Regions from separate parts of the Paenibacillus sp. LX16 genome, predicted to be linked through region 1. Evidence: riboswitches for the same ligand, from Rfam matches in the RefSeq annotation. Region 1 holds a riboswitch; each other region holds the start of a gene.
What was found. A riboswitch is a leader RNA that binds a small molecule or an ion and turns the genes downstream of it on or off. The one in region 1 is predicted to bind cobalamin.

Region 1 (3,141 bases):
CCAGCAGAGCGAACAGCCTGCCCAGACGATCCAGTGGACCGCTGATTTTTAGCGAGGCAGCCAGCCCCAGCCCCAGCGTAAGCACCGTCATGACGGCAAAGCCCGCAGCAGCTAGCTCCACAGTAGCAGGCAGTCTGTTCCACAGTTCGGCTAGCACGGATTCCTTGGATACATACGAGGTGCCCCAATGCCCTGTGAACACATCCCGCAGCCAGTTCACATATTGAATATGAAGCGGCTCGTTCAAGCCCAGTTCCTGTCGTAGCGTCGTTAACGCTTCCTTAGAGGCAGGAACATTATGCGCGGTGAGCAAAATGGTAGCAGGGTCACCAGGAGCCAGCCGCATCAGTACAAAAGTCAGCGTGGATACAACGAATACAATGATGAGCAGCTGCGCCACACGTTCCAGTATAAAACGAATCATAGGATACGCAGCTCGTTATTCCGCAATATCGGATTGCGCTGTAATGTAGTAATACTCGATCGGATGGGGTGTAAAACCCTCCACCCCTTTTTTCACGCCAAACACATTATCAGGATGCACAATGAACGACTGTGGCAAATCCGTATTGATGATATCCAGCGCTTGTAGTGTCACAGCATTACGCTGCGCTGTATCCTTCGCCAGCTTCAAGCTGTTAAGAATACTCTCCAACGGTTTGGAACTATAACGGCTTACATTGGCTTCGCTTTTCGAAGAATAAAACATGTCCATAAAATATTGTGGCTCTCCTGTATGAGCAGTAAGCATACTGTACATAGCAAAATCCCAATCGTTTTTGGTCAACACCTCGTCGATATTTTCCACCTTGCGAATCTTGACCTGGATTCCCTCTTTCAGCAATTGGCTTTGGATGACCTCAGCCATAACAGAGAGCTCCGGACGCTGAGGAAAAGTCAGCAGCGTAACCTCGAACGGCTTGCCTTGCTTAGTCCATGTCCCTTGGGAGTCCTTCTGCCAGCCATCCTTCGTTAACAGCTGATCCGCCGTTCCGTCCAGCGCTTTACGCTCAACTTTACCGAAGGGAAGAATGCTCGGGAACGGACTGCTTGCTTCCGTACCGAAGCCCCTCATGACGGCACTCACAATCGATGTGCGTGGAATCAGGCTGTCCACCACCTTACGGTTCGCCGCATCCTTGAATACTGGCGATTCCATATTGTACACGATCATATGGGTGCGCAAGGAGGGAGCCGACAGCACTTGTAGCTTGTCGTTCTTTTTTAGTACCTCTGCGTTATCAACCGGAATATCCGTCGCTACGTCCACCTCGCCGGATTGCAGCGCCATCAGGCGCGAATTCCCGTCCGTAATGAACTTCATCGTCGCTTCAGCCAATCGTGCCTTCTCGCCCCAATATCCGTCATAACGCTCTACGACCAACGATTGGTCTTTGTTGAATGCTTTGATTTTAAAGGCGCCTGTCATCGCTGGGTAACTGTGCTCATCTTTCATCGATGCCACATCCAGTACAATCGTCGATGGATCAGCTAGATTGGACACCAACGCTGCATTCGGCTGGTTTGTCGTGATTTTCAAGGCCAGCGGGCCGCTTACATCAATGGACTTCACATTCAGTAAATCCTTCGCCAGATGGCTTTTCTCGATAGAACGTAGCAAAGACGCTTTTACACTTGCTGCATCCATACTTTTTCCATTATGAAAAGTGACTTTATCCTGCAAGCTAAACGTCCAAACTGTAGGACTGTCCTGCTTCCACTCCTTTGCCAGCCAAGCCACAGGCTCCAGCTTTTCATTCAAACGTATCAGTGTCTCACCTGCACCAGATCGCATCACATCCCAGCTATTATCTCCGTGCGGGTCAACACCTGACGGTTTCCATGTATACGCCATTACCAGCTTTTTATCTGTCGCTGTTTGTTGTGCTGACGCGTTCTCCCCCTTGCCGGAGCTATCCGACGTCTTATTGCTGGCACATCCCGAAAGAGCCATAACTGCCAGCAGCAACATCACCCCTGTACATACGAACCATGAACGCCTACTACGATTGCTTATCATTTCATGAGCCCTCCTCTATCTTGTAAAATCATATAAACTTAACGCAAAACGCGAAAAAAGCATTCCAGACCACTTAATTAGCAGTCAGAAATGCCTTCATTATAAAATGTCAGAACTCACCTCGAAGCCAACTCTAATAATATAGAAGGGATCAGCTCGGTTTCAGACATTCCGTATGCAGCACGCCTAACCACCTCCCCAGCATCCCGTGGGTCTGACAGTGATGTCAAAACAGGCAGGTCTCCTGACTTCAGGCGTATCTTTCAGGCCTTCCCGGTTCTTCACAGTTCCAGTGGCTGTTCTGAAAGCTCCAGCAGTATCCTGCTGATGCCTGTATACAGTGGCGGGCCCGTGTCGGAATCAACCGAACTTCCCTTTTAAGTGAACACGCTCAACAACTATCCACATGGTCTCAACAAAACCCCGTACATAGAGTCGTCCGGCTCACACCTGTTTTCTTCCTTTATTTCTTTCCATTACGATCTTATTTTGTTGTGACAGGCTTGTCAATAAATGCTGCACAATAGTTTAAATTTGAACGATAAGGAAAATTAAGACTATGGCTATTCATTGCGTGCACGAAATGACGGTCATTCCGTCTCCCTCATAATGTCCCGAAAACTGTACCAGACTACTTAATGAATCTAAAAGAGAAGCATAAACGAAAATTTAGCAGCGAGATTGCAGATCAATTTGTACAAGCTATTAAAAAAGATACATTATTCCAAAGGCCTGAAAAAGCAGTTGGTTATTCCTTCTCCAAAAAATTGAGGAAGAAAAAAATTTGAAAAGCGACAAATCCAAAGAGTTGATCGGAAAATTAGTGAGCAAACCTTGTGGAATTTCTATTATAAGGATAACAGCATTGGGAGCAGCTACCAAACAAAAGAACTATATTGTTGATTCTTCTCAGACAGCCTTTGAGACAAATTTAACTATTAGAGAATTTACCCGTAAAAAATTCCTTAGTGATTTAGAGAATGAGTTTGAAAAGCCTCCGGTGATTAGCCGGGGGCTTAATTTGTTAACTGACCATTTCCTGACAAGCCATGTTAGCGTGCCGTTTAGGTGCCTAGCAGTCAAGTTATTTTTTAGCTAGTAAGTGAGCGAAGCGAGAGATC
Region 2 (3,141 bases), 220 kb from region 1:
GGGCCTGTAAGCATTCCCTTAACAGGCTTGGAGGTTAACGATTGGGCGAATGCCGTTTCTTCCACGGTCATGGGCTGATCGAAGGAAACGTCTCCGTATATAATCGGCGGTTTGACACAGCGGGAGCCGTAGGACTGCACCCATCCGTTTTGCGTAAAAGCAAAGCCGTTCAGCTTCTCGCCAAAAAATTCAACCATATCGGTCCGCTCAAATTCCCCATGTACAAGCACGTCAATGCCAATGTCCTCTTGAATATCAATCCATTCCTTGATTTGCTGTTGGATGAACGCCCGGTATTGCTCGGCAGACCATTCTCCTTTGCGATAGTGCAGGCGGGCCTTGCGGATCTCGGCGGTTTGCGGGAAGCTACCAATGGTCGTCGTAGGCAGTGGAGGCAACTTCAGCTTATTTTGCTGAATCTCACGACGCTCGGCGAAAGGAACGCTGCGTGACAGAGGCTCTTTGGCCAACAGGTCGGCCAGATCGGCAGCTGTCTGTACGCGTGCCGCTGAACTGTTGAAACGGGCTACCGCGTCCGCACTTTGCTCAAGCTTGGCGAGTGCGGAAGGATCGTGTTTGCCAAGTGCAGCCGTCAGGACGGCGATTTCCTCCAGCTTTTCATCGGCAAAGGCCAGCGCTTGCACCAGCTCCTTGTCCAGCTTTTGCTCTGCCTCCAGACTGACTGGCACATGCAGCAGACTGCATGATGGCTGTACGATAAGCTGTGCGGCAGTGGTTTGTTCTGCTAACTGACCCAACAGGGCAGCCACAGCGTTCAGGTCGCTGCGCCATATATTGCGTCCGTCAATGACCCCAGCGCCCAGCGTTTTCTCTTTAGGGAAGCCATGCTGCAATATATGCTGAAGATTTTCGCCATCATCATACACAAAATCAAGACCCAGCCCTTGTACAGGAAGTGCGGACAGACGCTCATAATGGTCCAGGCTGCCAAAGTAGGTTTGCAGCATTATATTTAAGGAGGGCGCAGCTTGGTTCAAAACTTCATAGACTTCCTGAATCATGTCCAGATCCTCTGCTGGGAATGAGGTGGTCAGGACAGGTTCATCGATTTGGACCCACTGGACACCTTCTGCTGCTAGTTCAGACAGGACACGGGTGTATAAAGGCAGGAAGGTTCTTATAATAGAGGCAAGCTCCTTACGATCATAGCCTTTGGATAGGGTAACGAATGAATAGGGGCCGATGAGGACTGGTTTCCCATCAATGCCTAGTTCTTGTTTTGCTTCACGATAAGCCTGTAAAGGTTTATTCTCAGTGAACACCGGGACTGCGTTTGCCAATTCAGGAACGATGTAGTGATAATTGGTATTCATCCATTTGGTCATTTCACTGGCGGTTGCTCCCTTCTGTCCACGAGCGATCCCGAAATACACGGACAGAGGAACCGGACCCGCAGGACGATAGTTGAACCGTTCGGGTACCAGACCGAACATCACAGATGTATCCAGCATGTGATCGTAATAGGAGAAGTCTCCGACAGGAATGCGATCAATCCCCTTGTCACGCTGCTTGCTCAGATGCTCCAACCGTAATTTTTTCATTTCCGTCTGCAGTTCGCCTTCGTTAATGCTGCCGTTCCAGAAGCGTTCCAGTGCTTTCTTCCATTCCCGATTTTCGCCGATACGCGGATATCCCAGATTACTGCTAATTAAGCCGGACAATTCAGGCCATTCAATAACGGACATGTACTTTCCTCCTAGCGGGTAGCTGTTTTATTTTTACGTACCAAAAAAGGCATTCTTCCCCCCATAGTTAAAAATAAGTAAGGGAAAGAATGCCTCCGTGATTAAAAAATCAAAAATACGGCGACTGCTCTTAACACCTCCCTATCTTCCGTAGGTACTTGCGATGTTGTTAAAATAGGCAGGTCTCCTGACTTACGGATCATGACGCTCAGCATTCCTTCCCGGTCTGTGGACCAGTGGATATATGAACAGCTGAAAGTTCCCCGTTTACAGTGGCGGGACCGTGCCGGATTTGCACCGGCTTCCCTTTTAAGTCTGATCTGAATAGAACAGACACCTATCTCCAAGCTATGCGGTTAAGGTATGACGAATAATTATGCACTCGTATACTTGTTCACCATCATAAGTGAAACTTACAGGATGCGCAATAGAAACCCCAATGGAATCTGTTAGCTATATGAAAAAAAGACAAGCCTTACCCATGATGGGGACTTGTCTTAGATTAGATATAGCCTCTTGCTTGCTGGGTAAGCATCGCCTTATGTCAATGAAACGGTATAGCCTGCCTGAATGCTGGCTTTTACATCTACCAGACGCTGGTTGCGACTGCCCCGGAAGGGAAGGGTCAGGTCCTTTTGCTGTTCTACAAAACGACCATCCACAATCACATCGCACAAAAGCGCTAGCTCCTGTCGCTCCTGATCTGTGAGTAAATCTTCATAGACAAAGCCAGTATAAGCCCACACGGTTCGGTCGGGACAGGCCTCGCGGAAATCACGCACAAATTGCGAGCATTCTGCTGCTGAGAAAAACGGGTCTCCTCCGCAGAGAGTCAGTCCGTCCAACAACGGATTTTCCATGATGTCACGAATGACCTCCTGTTGTCGTTGGGGGGTGAATGGCTCACCTGCACGGAAGCTCCACGACGCTGGATTAAAGCATCCGGGACAGGCATGACGGCAACCGCTAATGAACACGACGGTGCGCAGGCCGTATCCTTCGTTCAGAGATTCCGGAATGTAGCCACACAAATTCACTTATGTTTCACCCGGTCTCGAACTTCTGCCTGTTTTGCAGCATTAAAGCGAACGGTATAATCTCCTGTCAGATATCCGGTTACCCGACGTAAGCGCTGAAAGTGTGTGTGCTCCTCATCTGTGCCACATTGGGGGCAGCTTGTTCCGATAATCCCTTCATAACCACATTCCGTACAACGATCCACCGGATGGTTGATGGAGAAGTAGCCGATGTTCTGATGCAGCGCGTACTGAACAATTTTAAGAAACGCATCCGGGTTATTCCGCGCATTACCATCCAGCTCGATGTATGAAATCGCACCAGCGTTGCATAGGTTATGGAACGGAGCTTCTAAGCTGATTTTACGAGCAGCCGGGAGCGTATAATACACGGGAATATGAAAAGAATTCGTGTAATA
Region 3 (3,141 bases), 1.7 Mb from region 1:
CGGAATCGGCTGTTGCTGGTGCACTGGGGATTCGTCTTGGAGGCTATAATGTGTATCATGGCGTGCGCTCCTTTCGTGCATACATGGGCGATTGGATACGACCGCTAGAGTCGAAAGATATACGGCATACAATCCAGCTGATGTTCGCCGTGTCCAGTATGTTTGTAGGATTGTGTTTGTTAGGAGCTGCAGGTTGTTTTGCCTTGGGATGGGTGCGGTGAGGAGTGACACACTGAATAATGATCGAGCAGGAAGTGACATGATCTTGAAACAAGATATAGCAGTAAAAAGGACAGTAGAATACGCACAAAGTCCGAACTCACAGGAGGATAAGGTGCCGTATGATGCTAAAGAAGATCTGCATTGGGACATGGAACTCGTGTTAGTTCGTCACGGTACAACCTTATGGAATAAGGAACGTCGATATCTGGGACACTCCGACTTAGGTTTGCTACCGGGAGCAGAACAGGAATTAAAGCCTTTGCAAGAAAAATTGCAAGGGCAGTCCTTTGCTCGAATCTATTGCAGCGATTTAATGCGATGTCGCCAGACCTTGCAGATCATTGTGCCGGAATCAGAATTGACGTCTGGAGGTTCCCTATCTATTATGTCTCCTATGATGGAACCACGTCTGCGAGAGCTTCATTTTGGCGAGTGGGATGGAAAAACGTATGACATGCTCAAGGATGTGTCGTTGTATTGCGCTTGGATTGATGAGCCGCAACGGATAACCCCTCCTGGAGGAGAGTCTTGGACAGATTTTGTGAATCGCTTGCGGAAATTTCTTGACTCTCTGTATGAATGGCGTGTTGCTATGGAAGTTCAACCCATGGATTTGACTGCTGCGCCGCCCTCTGTTTTGGTCGTTACGCATGGTGGCGTAATTCGTCAGCTAGCTTGCATGCTGATACCGGGCCATGATTTTTGGAGTCTGAATCCGAAGCCGGGAGAAGCATTTAGGATTCAATTGAGGCTGGCAGGACCGCACAATTACATAGCGGAAATGCTCCCTCATTAGGTTAGACACCAGCGGATAAAGAGGCTGTTTGGGTTGTAAGCCGCCTCATTTTAACCTATAATCATCAAGTAAAAGAACGGCTTGACTACCACTACATCAAATATCCAGCAGACGAGGTCGGCGCAGTGTGATGAAACTATGGTTTCCCTTGCCTGCGCTGTTAAAAGGGAAGTCGGTGTAAGTCCGGCGCGGTCCCGCCACTGTAAATGGAAACATGCCGGTTAGTCCTGCTTTATGTGCTACTAAGCATATGAAGGAATTTCAGGACATGCATCTTACCATAAGTCAGGATACCTGCCCGTTTGCCTGTCACCATAATCCTTCGAGGAAAGGATGACGTGTTCGCAGTGACTGTCCGTGCGGAAAGAAGCTGCCGCCTGCGCACGATCTGCGCTAACGTGACCCCTGTGTCCTGATATGAGGATGCGGGGTTTTTTTGATAGGAAAAGAAGGCTGGATTTAGAAGATATCTGATGATGCTCAAGTAACGCTCTTAACGATTTTTTTATGAAGGGGTGCAAATCATGGCAGGAAAAAAAATAAAGGTTTGGACAACAGGTCTATTGGTTCTGATTTTGGCAGTTGTGCTGAGTGCATGTGGAGCTAATGGGAAAAATGCTGAAAATAAAGAGAACCAGACTTCTTCACAGCAGCCAGGAAAGACCGTAACCGCACAAGAGCCTCCGGGCAAAACAGTTTACCCACTCACAGTTAAGGATGCAACAGGACAGGAATTTACATTCAAAAAAGCGCCGGATAAAATCGTTTCCGTCTCCCCGGCAGAAACCGAGGCGCTGTTCTCCATCGGGCTGGATAAGGAAATAGTTGGCGTCTCCGACTACTCTGATTACCCGGAAGCAGCTACGAAAAAGCCTAAAGTGGGCGGTATTATGAAACCGAACGAAGAGGCGATCATTGCTGCGAACCCGGAAGTCGTTTTTGCAGGGATATCACTTAGTGAACAGGCTACGACCAAGCTGCGCGACATGGGAATTATGATTTTTAAAACGGAACCGAAGACAGTTGAAGATGTCATAGCTAACATCGAATTGTATGGGGAAATCACCGATCATCAGAAAGAAGCGAGAGCGGTGACTGACAAGATGAGAGCAGATGTAGCGGAAGTGAAAGAAGGAGTTAAAAATATCGGTAAAGGGCAGAAGCTGCGGGTATACGTCGAGTTTTCACCAGGCTGGACAGTTGGTAAAGGCGAGTTTATGGACGAGCTGATTACGTTGGCGGGCGGTGAAAATGTAGGTGCCACGCAGAAGGGGTGGTACCAAATTAGTGAGGAAAATATTATTGCTGCGAACCCTGACGTGATTTTGTACAGCAAAAGTGTCAAGGACGACAAAACTGGTCAAACGCTCGGCGAAATCATTAAAGCTCGCAGTGGATGGGATCAAATATCGGCTGTTCGCCACAACCGGGTGTTTGCCGTGGATGATAATTTGATCAGTCGTCCGGGTCCACGCGTAACGGAAGGTCTCAAGGAAGTGGCCAAGGGCGTGTATCCTGAAATTTTCAAATGAACCGTAAACTGATCGGCTTTGGAGGGACAGGTCTTGTCCTGCTGTTGCTGACGCTGCTGCTCTGTCTTGGCATCGGCTCGGCCAAGCTTCCGGTTAGCCAGATCACGGGCATTCTGGTTAACCACCTTCCGTGGTTAGGCGATACGTTTACACCGGATTGGAATACATCCTCAGAGCAGATTATTTTGAAGGTCAGATTGCCACGAGTGTTACTGGGAATGTTGGTAGGAGCAGCGCTGGCGCTGGCGGGAGCCGGATTTCAGGGTGTGCTGCGTAATCCTTTGGCTGATCCGTATACACTGGGGGTATCCTCGGGGGCTTCGGTAGGAGCGGCAGTACTGATCTATTGGGGCCTTCAATTTTCATTTGTTGGCATATGGACGCTGCCGCTAGTGGCATTTACGACCGGAATGCTGACGCTGTGGATGGTGCTGACGTTGGCACGGGAAGGTGGAAAAATTCCGACACAAAGTCTCATTTTGTCGGGTGTGGTGATGCAATCCTTTCTGGGAGCGGTTGTTTCCTTTCTGACAGCCATGTCGAAGGAGACGGTCAATGAAATATTGTACTGGACGATGGGAAGTCTTAGTC

Region 2: linked by a shared signal. The riboswitch ahead of metE (5-methyltetrahydropteroyltriglutamate--homocysteine S-methyltransferase) and the one ahead of T3H97_RS25465 (ABC transporter substrate-binding protein) in region 1 are both predicted to bind cobalamin.
Region 3: linked by a shared signal. The riboswitch ahead of T3H97_RS07035 (ABC transporter substrate-binding protein) and the one ahead of T3H97_RS25465 (ABC transporter substrate-binding protein) in region 1 are both predicted to bind cobalamin.

Annotation. Positions count from the first base shown of each region.
Region 1 is NZ_CP141152.1:5,679,533-5,682,673, forward strand. It holds gene nikB (nickel ABC transporter permease) at 1-424, opposite strand, end outside; gene T3H97_RS25465 (ABC transporter substrate-binding protein) at 440-2,020, opposite strand; cobalamin riboswitch at 2,238-2,441, opposite strand; gene T3H97_RS25470 (hypothetical protein) at 2,805-3,119, shown strand.
Region 2 is NZ_CP141152.1:5,462,807-5,465,947, reverse strand. It holds gene metE (5-methyltetrahydropteroyltriglutamate--homocysteine S-methyltransferase) at 1-1,706, opposite strand, end outside; cobalamin riboswitch at 1,867-2,062, opposite strand; gene nrdG (anaerobic ribonucleoside-triphosphate reductase activating protein) at 2,246-2,743, opposite strand; gene T3H97_RS24475 (anaerobic ribonucleoside triphosphate reductase) at 2,740-3,141, opposite strand, start outside.
Region 3 is NZ_CP141152.1:1,538,637-1,541,777, forward strand. It holds gene cbiB (adenosylcobinamide-phosphate synthase CbiB) at 1-221, shown strand, start outside; gene T3H97_RS07030 (histidine phosphatase family protein) at 260-1,018, shown strand; cobalamin riboswitch at 1,141-1,334, shown strand; gene T3H97_RS07035 (ABC transporter substrate-binding protein) at 1,543-2,550, shown strand; gene T3H97_RS07040 (FecCD family ABC transporter permease) at 2,547-3,141, shown strand, end outside.